3 regions of the Paenibacillus sp. LX16 genome follow, and region 2 is predicted to be linked to each of the others. Evidence: riboswitches for the same ligand, from Rfam matches in the RefSeq annotation. Region 2 holds a riboswitch; each other region holds the start of a gene.
What was found. A riboswitch is a leader RNA that binds a small molecule or an ion and turns the genes downstream of it on or off. The one in region 2 is predicted to bind thiamine pyrophosphate.
Positions count from the first base shown of each region.

Region 1: it holds a riboswitch for thiamine pyrophosphate, as region 2 does, so the genes downstream of both, tenA (thiaminase II) here and T3H97_RS02160 (ABC transporter substrate-binding protein) in region 2, are expected to answer to the same signal.
Region 3: it holds a riboswitch for thiamine pyrophosphate, as region 2 does, so the genes downstream of both, thiC (phosphomethylpyrimidine synthase ThiC) here and T3H97_RS02160 (ABC transporter substrate-binding protein) in region 2, are expected to answer to the same signal.

Region 1 is NZ_CP141152.1:4,493,931-4,497,371, forward strand. It holds gene T3H97_RS20050 (NAD-dependent malic enzyme) at 1-1,349, shown strand, start outside; TPP riboswitch at 1,442-1,544, shown strand; gene tenA (thiaminase II) at 1,683-2,372, shown strand; gene thiM (hydroxyethylthiazole kinase) at 2,447-3,289, shown strand; gene thiD (bifunctional hydroxymethylpyrimidine kinase/phosphomethylpyrimidine kinase) at 3,286-3,441, shown strand, end outside.
Region 2 is NZ_CP141152.1:478,486-481,926, forward strand. It holds gene T3H97_RS02150 (ABC transporter permease) at 1-88, opposite strand, end outside; gene T3H97_RS02155 (MTH1187 family thiamine-binding protein) at 85-378, opposite strand; gene T3H97_RS02160 (ABC transporter substrate-binding protein) at 913-1,956, opposite strand; TPP riboswitch at 2,149-2,258, opposite strand; gene T3H97_RS02165 (pyridoxamine 5'-phosphate oxidase family protein) at 2,529-2,963, shown strand; gene T3H97_RS02170 (bifunctional 2',3'-cyclic-nucleotide 2'-phosphodiesterase/3'-nucleotidase) at 3,184-3,441, shown strand, end outside.
Region 3 is NZ_CP141152.1:804,824-808,264, reverse strand. It holds gene thiC (phosphomethylpyrimidine synthase ThiC) at 1-1,644, opposite strand, end outside; TPP riboswitch at 1,832-1,944, opposite strand; gene T3H97_RS03620 (IclR family transcriptional regulator) at 2,100-2,843, opposite strand; gene T3H97_RS03615 (alpha/beta hydrolase) at 3,142-3,441, shown strand, end outside.

The sequences.
Region 1 (3,441 bases), 1.9 Mb from region 2:
GCGTATATTTGTCGATAGATAATCCGAACGGTATTGGACAAGCATTCTATAATTCCGGTTTGAGCGGCGAGGATGTGGACCTGATCGTCGTGACGGATTCCGAAAGTATTTTGGGGATTGGGGACTGGGGTGTCGGGGGGATTAACATTGCTATTGGCAAGCTTGCAGTGTATACGGCTGCGGCAGGCATTCATCCCGGGCGGGTGCTGCCAATTGTACTGGATGTAGGCACGAATAATGAAAAGCTGCTGAATGATCCACTGTACATCGGAAACCGCCATAAACGGGTTCGCGGAGAAGCCTATAACCAGTTTATTGATACTTTTATCAGCAAAACGTTAGCGCAATTCCCGAAGGCGCTTTTACATTGGGAAGATGTGGGTAGCGTAAATGCACGCCATATTATAGGAAAATACGGTCAAAGTATACTCACCTTCAACGATGATATACAAGGTACAGGAGCGGTGACCCTGGCTGCAATTCTTTCGGCGGTGGGTGTCACCAAGACTCCGCTGCGTGAGCAAAAAATACTTGTTTTCGGCCCAGGGGCTGCCGGGATCGGTAACGCTGATCAAATTCGGAGTGCTATGATCGAGGACGGCCTTTCCACAGATGATTCATTCAAGTCCTTTTGGGCCTTTGATTATCGCGGGCTGTTAACGGAAGATATGGAAGACGTTTTGGAGTATCAGAAACCGTATGTGCGCAAAAAGGATGAAGTCAGCTCATGGACCCGGTCGGGTGACGGCAAAATACCGCTGCTGGAGGTCATCCGTCAGGTGAAGCCTACAATATTGATTGGAACTTCCGGTGTAGCAGGTGCCTTTTCTGAAGAGATCATCAAGGAGATGGCGAAGCATGTAGAACGCCCGATCATTATGCCCATGTCCAATCCTACAAACCTTGCAGAAGCAGTACCCGAGGATTTAATTCGGTGGACCGATGGCAAAGCACTGATCGCAACCGGAAGTCCATTTGAGCCCGTCACCTATAACGGTACGAAATTTGAGATTGGACAGGCGAACAATGCCTTTGTTTTTCCGGGACTGGGTCTGGGTGCGATTGTGGTTAAAGCCAAAAGGATTACCCCTGCGATGTTTACAGCAGCAGCAGTTGCTGTTGCCAATGGTGTAGATTCGAATACGCCTGGCGGTGCGCTGCTCCCTCATATCGGAAAATTACGCGAAGTTTCGTACGTTGTTGCGGTTGCGGTAGCGAAAGCAGCGATTCAGGATCAGGTAGCTCAGGCACACATTTCAAATGTGGAACAAGCTATACGAGATGCAATGTGGAAACCGGAATATGCCAAGGTCAAAGCAGTGGAAAATGTAATTCATCACCCTCACTAAGCCCAAAACACCTAACTAGAGGAAATTTCATATTTTGCACACTATGTTTGACATAGCGTATGAACGTATGTACAGTAATAGTCAAAAGAATAGAAGTCCACTAGGGGAGCCGCTATGGCTGAGACAAGAACGTATCTTGGACCCTTTGAACCTGATCTAGTTCGTACTAGCGTAGGAAAGTGGAGCCTTCGTATATAAGGTTTCAAACGCTTTTTTGCGTATTGGGCCTATTGTTGAAGCCGCTCCCATTTTTCCGGGGCGGCTTTTTAGCGTTGTTCCGGAATTGTTTTCTTACAGGACTTCTTGCTCTTCAATTTGATGGAGGTGGGGAAATTGAGTTTTACAGAAGAACTCCGTCGGCAGGCGGACGGCATTTTTCAAGCGATTTTTGAGCACCCCTTTGTGAGAGGTATTGCTGAAGGAAGTTTGACAAGGGGACAGCTGATTCACTATGTAAAACAGGACTTTGAATATTTGAACGCCTACATGCGGATATACGGCATCGCAATCTCCAAATGCACGAATCGGGAGGATATGGCTGTATTAAATGAACAAATCTCTTTTATTCTCCACAGCGAGGTTCATCCGCATCAAAATTTCTGTGCTGTCGCAGGGGTGACCTATGAAGAGTTGCAGGGATATCCGCTCGCTCCGTCGGCTCATCACTATATCCGTCACATGCTGACGGTTGCGCATGAGGGCAACCTGGGCGAGATCTTGGCTGTGCTGCTGCCATGTATGTGGACGTATGCCGAGATTGGTCGCAGGCTGCTGGATGAAGTAAAGCCGGATGAGTCTCATCCGTTCTATGAATGGATTGGCTTCTATGGAGACCAGCTTGATGATACAACACTCAAGTTCCGAGAACGTGTAGATGCTTGGGCGGAAGACGCAACGGCTGCTGAGCGGGAGCGGATGATTGAGCATTTTATACTGAGCTGCCAGCTGGAATATAAGTTCTGGGACATGGCTTATAAGCAGGAAGAATGGCCGGTCCAGATGCAGGCAGCGGTCTTGGAATAGTCAGCCTGGCGATTCGATGTGTGAAGTACGTTTAATGCCCTGTTGAACCATCAACTATAGAGAGGATAATCATTATGAGTACATGGAAAAAAAGTTATTCGGATCTCCTGACGAAGGTACAAAACAGCAAACCCCTCGTTCACAATATGACCAATGTGGTAGTCACCAACTTTACGGCCAACGGTCTGTATGCATTGGGCGCCTCCCCGGTGATGGCCTATGCACCCGAGGAAGTAGCAGATATGGCAAAAATAGCAGGCGCCGTCGTGTTAAACATCGGTACACTGAACCGCGAACTGGTGGATGCCATGATCATTGCTGGACAATCGGCGAATGCACACGGTGTTCCGGTCCTGCTGGATCCGGTCGGTGCGGGAGCAACAAGCTTTAGAACTGAATCAGCACTGCGAATCCTGAGTGAAGTCAAAATCTCATTGGTACGGGGCAATGCAGCCGAAGTCGCACATCTTGTCGGAGAAGCGCGTGAGATTAAAGGCGTAGATGCCGGTGACAGTGCTGACAGCGGTCATGTCGATCTGGCAATTCGGGCTGTTCGAACGCTCAATACAATGGTTGTCATTACTGGAAAAGAGGACGTCATCACCGATGGAGCCGAAGCACGAATGATAAGCGGCGGAGACGCGCTCCTCACGAAGGTAACCGGAGCAGGCTGTCTGCTGACCTCTGTGTTAGGTGCCTTTGCAGCTGTTGAACCCAACCTGCTGCTCGCAGGTACAGCAGGCTTGGCATTTTACAGTGCAGCAGCTTCCCGAGCCGCAGCACGTACCGCAGAGCTAGGGCCAGGCAGCTTCCAGATTGCCTTTCTCGACGAGCTTGCCAAACTACATACTGGTTCGCTAGAGGGGCATGTCACGATCCGTGAAGCTGGAACAACTACAGCAGGTGGTGCGCGATGACAGACACTCGTGTACCCAGAGCACTGACGATTGCCGGCTCGGACAGTGGCGGCGGGGCCGGAATTCAAGCCGATCTCAAAACCTTTCAAGAGCTTGGCGTATACGGCATGTCAGCTATTACGGCCATTACTGTACAGAACACCTTGGGGGTT
Region 2 (3,441 bases):
CCTGCCAGGCCGCTAAAAAGAAGAGGACCGCCACAAGGGGCGGCCATACGCTTTTCCACCAGGATGCGTTCTTGCCTTTCGGATTCATGGGCGATATTTCTCGGTCAGCTTGTTCATGCTGATGCCTTGTGGGTTATGTGCGATTTTGATCTGTGAAATGACGCTGGGACTGCCCGCTTCCGTCAAAGCCTCGTGCATTTCTTTAACCACTTTCAGCAACTCGTCGAGCTCGCCCTCCATGGTCGTATCCAATGGATTCACCTGATGTTTGACGCCGGAGTGCTGAATGACCTCAATCGCCTTATCTACATACGGGTAAGAGTCCTCGTTATTAGGAGTTTTAGGGATGACTTGAATACTGAGTAGTGTGTTAGCCATGAAAATTCACCTGTCCTTTATTGTGGAGTTGTTTTGAGAAAATAGGGTGGTTTAAGGCGGGGAGACCGCTTCGCGTTTCATTTGATCTTACGATCGCTGTTGCCGTGGGGTTCTTTGAATGAATTTTAAAAGGTAAGAATCCCACGGCAAAGGCGAGCGCTACGCTTCTCCAGATTCAAATGAACCGCTACGCTGCCAACCGCCTAAAAGCACCTTAGTTTTTGATAGGTTGTGTGGCATTTTTACACACAAGCGCATCTGTTTTTGCGCTTTAGATACTATGAGACTAAAGAATAAACCAAGTGGAACGAGAACGAAGTGGGCGGAATGGTGCTGTACAAGCGTTAGCGTTCGCTTTAAAAGCTTTCCGTAGGAAAGCTCGCTTCGGAAGCATAACCTCCCCGGATTTCTACACTAATCATAAGTTTTTATTAAGAAATCCGGGGGCGGTGGCGATGGGAAGCACCATCCGACTGCGTAGTGGGGCTTCGTTCACTTCTCTAGTTCAGTCTTATTTAACGTTTTAACAAATGATCAGCGCTTGGGCAAGAAGTCGTTTGTGAAGGCTTTATCTACTTCCAAAGGCTTGCTGAGCAGCTTGCGTTCGTACATCCAGTCCGAATAGTTTTGCCATACCTCCGCTTTTTGCACGCCCCATTGCGCGGCATCGTCCTGATAACGTGGGCTTAGCCATTTTTGGCTGGCGAGCACCAGTTTTTTATCCAGCTCTGGTACAGCTTTGCTTAAGATGTCAGCGGCTTCTTCCGGATGGGCGATAGTGTATTCATAGCCTTGTGCGGTAGCGTCCATGAACGCTTTGACCAGCTCAGGATCATTTTTTATCGTCTGTTCGTTGCTCACAATTACAGGCGTATAGTAATCGAGGCTTTTGGAATAATCTTTTACATACAGCATATCCAATGGCTCACCTCGAAGCTGGGCTTCGATTCCGGTCCATGCGTAGAAAATCCAGGCAAAGTCGATATCCCGCTTCACGGCTGTAAAATAGTCTGCATTGCCCATGTTGACGATCTTCACTTTGCTCACATCGCCTTTGTCTGAATCCATGATGGATTTCATGACCGCTTCTTCTACGGGAGAGCCCCAACCGCCGTATTTTTTACCTTCAAAATTTTTCGGGCTCTTAATTCCGCGATCTACCGGGGCTGCGAAGCCTGAGGTATTATGCTGGATCACCGCAGCGATGGATACAAGCGGCACGCCTTGCGTACGAGCCTGTGTGACGCCTTCTTGGTAGCTGAAACCAAAAGGTGCAGCATTAGAAGCAACCATTTGATCGGCTCCGCCTGAACCAGGTTGAATAATTTGGACATTCAAACCCGCTTTTTCGTAATATCCTTTGTCCTTGGCAACATAGAGTCCCGTATGATTCGTATTGGGTGTCCAGTCGAGCACGACTTTAACATCTTTGAGATCCTTTGCCGAAGTAGACGTTTGAGTGTTGGTAGCGGGAGCCGCTTCTTGGGATGTGGAGGGACTTCCACCGCAAGCAGTCAGGGTCAGGGCCATGAGCCACAGACTGATCAGTCCCAGGCTTAACATTTTCATGCGCTTCATCGTTGTGTTCTCTCCTTTAATTACCCGTTATCCGTCCAATCAGACAGCTTATATTCCCCATTTTCATAAAAATAACATCTGCCGGACGCGATCTTTCCAACAACTTAATCTTCAACAAAAAAAGCGCCCCGAGTTTCCGGGACGCTTGCGCTTGTATATACCAAAGTAAGGGATGGTCCTATGTAAAAAAGGCACATCTTGCTTAAGCATTCCTACGCTGGCATTACCCAGATCAGGTTGTAAGGGTCAGTGTCTTGGGACACACTCTCAGCCGGCCGATTCCAGCACCCCTGGCATTGTATGGTTTAATGGGTTCATTTATTCGGGTTTACTACGACGATTATATGCCTTGAATGCGAGTCTGTCCAGCATGGAGGAAGAGATGACGGTTCATTTGCCGAACGACAGGGTACACTTTTACTGTGAGCTTTGATCTGAAAATGAGCATGAATCAATCCGATCTGATCGGGTCATGTTATTTTCAGAACAGCTGCGTAGGTATATTCAGATGGGCTGGTGTCAAATGGCATGGCCGTAGAGAATTCTAATTCGTGAAAAGGAGTTGTTGTACTGTGGGTAAAACGGAAACATTGGATCGTAGCCAACTAGAACAAGCCATTGTGAAGGCTTTGGATAACAACAAATTTTGCTCGTTAGGTACGGTAGAGGGTGGAAAACCGAAAGTACGCTATATGGCCCTTTTTAACGATGGAATGAACATTCATCTGGCGACAGATCGCAAAACGCATAAAGTGGATGAGCTAAAGGATAATCCGAATGCTTATCTGCTGCTGGGTTATGAAGTTGGCGGTACGAAGGAAGTCGTAGAAGTGGAGGCTACCGTCCAGATTACAGCTGATGAGGGGCTGCGCAAACAAGTGTGGAACGATTCCTTGAAGGAATGGTTCTCCGGACCGGATGATCCAGATTATGTCATTCTGGACGTGAATCCGACTCGCATTGAGTATGTGGGCCAGCAAACTGAGCGCCAAGTGTGGAATAAATAATGAGAATATAAATGGATAAACCAGTGAATCTCCGAGTTTTTTAGGAGGTTTGCTGGTTTTTTATTTTTGAGAGAATTAATTATTTTTTCATAAATAATTTAAGTAAATGACTACTCTTTTGTCTGGCGTTGGATTAAAATAGAAATGGTGGGTTCAAGGCTTACATATATGTGCAAAAGTATGTATATGAAGCATACACCTTAATGAGGAGGGGTATATTTTGTTATTTCGTAAAAATTGGTTTAAAGGGTTTACAGCAGCAGTTGTAGCTTGTAGCATGCTGGTGTTTTCAACCGCTCCATCCTGGGCAGCTAACGATTCTCGCGATAGTGCTACGGTGAATTTGCGTATCTTGGAAACAACGGATATTCACGCGTCGCTGATGAACTATGACTACTATTCGGACAAAGTAACCAACGAATATGGCCTGATTAGCACTGCCAATGTGATCCAACAGGCGCGTAGTGAAACGAGAAAC
Region 3 (3,441 bases), 330 kb from region 2:
TTCCTTGGCGCCCTCTGCCGGTAGCGTTTCATCATGGTAGGACAAGGCCCGCTCGGGATCAAGCGACAGATTGAACTGATCCCGCCAGCGGAACTCAAAGCGTGCCTTGGACAAAGCATCATCCCGCTGCTGCGCCCGTGGATGACCTTTCGCCAGATCAGCAGCATGTGCCGCAATTTTGTAGGTAATGACACCCTCACGGACATCATCCTTATTCGGCAGACCCAAATGCTCCTTAGGCGTAACATAGCACAGCATGGACGTCCCGAACCAACCGATCATCGCCGCCCCGATGGCTGAGGTAATATGATCATATCCGGGGGCAATATCCGTCGTGAGCGGTCCCAAGGTATAGAAAGGAGCTTCCTTACAAATCTCCATTTGTAAATCCACATTCTCTTTGATTTTATGCATAGGGACATGTCCTGGCCCTTCAATCATGACCTGAACATCATGATTCCATGCGATTTGCGTTAGCTCGCCCAACGTTTCCAGCTCTGCAAACTGTGCTTCATCATTCGCATCATAGATACTACCTGGACGTAGACCATCCCCGAGAGAAAAGGCCACATCATAGGCTTTCATAATTTCGCAGATTTCTTCAAAATGTGTATACAAAAAATTCTCCTGATGGTGCGCAAGGCACCAGGCTGCCATGATCGACCCGCCACGGGACACAATTCCCGTCATTCTATTCGCCGTCATCGGTATATACCGCAGCAATACACCCGCATGAATTGTAAAATAGTCCACTCCCTGCTCCGCCTGCTCAATCAGCGTATCGCGATACAACTCCCACGTCAGCGCTTCTGCTTCACCGTTCACCTTTTCAAGTGCTTGATACAGCGGCACAGTCCCAATCGGTACAGGAGAATTCCGAATGATCCATTCACGTGTGGTATGGATATTACGGCCTGTAGACAGGTCCATAACCGTATCCGAGCCCCAACGCACAGCCCAAGTCATTTTCTCCACTTCCTCCTCGATGGAGGAGGTAACCGCAGAATTACCAATGTTCGCATTGATCTTCACGTGAAAATGACGCCCAATGACCATTGGCTCACTTTCCGGGTGATTGATATTCGAAGGCAAAATGGCTCGTCCAGCCGCCAACTCCTGCCGTACAAACTCAGGCTCCACCCCTTCGCGGATCGCCGCAAATTCCATTTCGGGCGTAATGATCCCTTGCCGCGCATAATGCATTTGTGTCACTGTACGACCTTGCGAAGCACGAAGCGGACGGTTGGTCACGCCGGGAAATTCCACTGTCTCCCGTTTCGAGCCAGGTTTCAGTCCATTATCCTCCGGCTGGACGGCGCGTCCCTCGTAAGCCTCCACATCGCCCCGTTCCAGTGCCCAAGCTCGCCGTAATGGAGGCAGGCCCTGACGGATATCGACCTGATAGGATTCGTCGGTCATGGGACCGCTCGTATCATATACACGCAATGGCTCATGATGCTCCGTGCCCTGCGGCGTATGTGTAGGATGAAGAGCAATTTCGCGCTCTGGCACGGCAATGTCCGGCCGCGAGCCTTGAATATATACCTTACGGCTTCCCGGAAAGGGTTTTACCCCACTGGCTTGCTCCCCGTTTGTCTTCTCTACCTCAACTTCTTTTGTTCCTTCTGCTTCTGTCGGCTTCATTGTCCATTCCTCCCGTTTCGATGAAATGACACACCGATCCGGAACCATTCCCAGGGTGGCGCTGATCTATGCAAAAAAGCCGGTTCCCCAGGGAACCGGCTAATCTAACGAGGCAGCTATCCAGACAATGCGCATATGGAATAATCCTATTCCAATGCGTCACCGTAGACAGCAGCCGCGTATACATTTCAATGGCCGATTACTTCCCTACGCTGGTATGATCCAGATCAGGTGCAAAGGGTCCGGAATCTTGCACGATTCCATCTCAGCCCGGCATTACAGGCTCCCCCAGTAACTGTGATACTTCTATTCACATGAGGCGGATATAACAGACATCCCGCCTTCCTTACCAGACTACTTTAAATTTATGGCTTTGGCAACCCTTTTAGGTTCCCTTTACCAAGGAGACGTTCCCCATCAAATCACTCTGCTTGCTTCAACTGTGTTCATTCTTGTTACGGAAGCATAAGCCCCATTTCCTTCGCCGCTTCGATCAAAATCGGAGCAAAGTCATGTAGCGTCTCGGGTGCAAGTCGACTAACCGGGCCAGATACAGATAAAGCCGCAGTGACCTGTCCCTTCCGGTTCACAATTGGCGCTGCTACAGCAGCAGCCCCTGGCTCCCGTTCTTCATAGCTGGTCGCATAGCCCTTCTCGCGAATGTCCTGTAGCTGGGCTTTATAGACCTCCGGGTCTACCGAGAGCGGCCATTCATCCCCGCTTAGCAGGGCTTCCAGCTCCTGCGGCGGCATAAAGGCCGCCAGCACCTTGCTGGAGGCCCCTACAGCCAGCGGCATACGCGCACCTACAGGCGCGACCCTGCGGATCGCCTGATTGCTCTGCACGGCTTGTATGCGAATACGCATGCTACCGTCCCGTAAGTACAAGCTGACCGTCTCGCCCAAACGGTCACGTAGTCCTTCCATTGCAGGCTGCAACAGCACTGCCGGCTCGTCACTTTGGGACAAATGCGTGGATAGCTCCCAAATGCGGAAGCCAAGTCGATATTTTTCCGTTTCGGCATTCCGAACGACAAAGCCCCGATCCTCCAACGTAGTCAGCAGCCGATGAACCGTGCTTTTATGTAGACCAATTTTGGAGGCAATCTCCGTCAGGCCAAGATCCGAATTTGCAGTAAAACACAGCAGTATATCAAGTGCACGCTCTACAGCGCGAACGGTTAATTTACGGTCTTCCATCGTGAACCGCTCCTCTTGTATCCATATTCGTTTCACACTATGAAACATGGTTACATAAATTATATAGAATAGTCGCGGCTACTGTAAACCGATGTTTTTGTGACAACCATATTACAGAACGAGAACAAACATCGACAATTCTTTGCATCATTTTTACTTTTCCGGTTCAGGCGTTGACTTTGGATAATCCCCATCATACGATAATAGGTATCTATACGGATCTACACTACTATTTTCAAGTGGAATTATACCTAAATTCTATGAAACGAAGATCAATTTTATATAAGGAGGCTCTTACATGATTTCGACATCCCAGCGCAACGCTCAGCTACAGACCGCTGTTCAGGAGCCGTCCACCCCACTCTTTAATCCCCGTCTGCTGCGGTTCAAGCACGTTGTGATTGCTCTGCTGCTGTCGGTCGTCTTTTTTCTGTTGTTTTGTTTTATTGCCTTGCATGCTTACATCGCTTGGGTACTTACGAATCCCACCGTTGCACCGCTGTACTCTAATCCGATGCAGGCCAAAAGCATGCCTTATGAGGAAGTCAGCTTCCCTGCCAAGGATGGTAGCCGCATGGTACAAGGCTGGTATATCCCG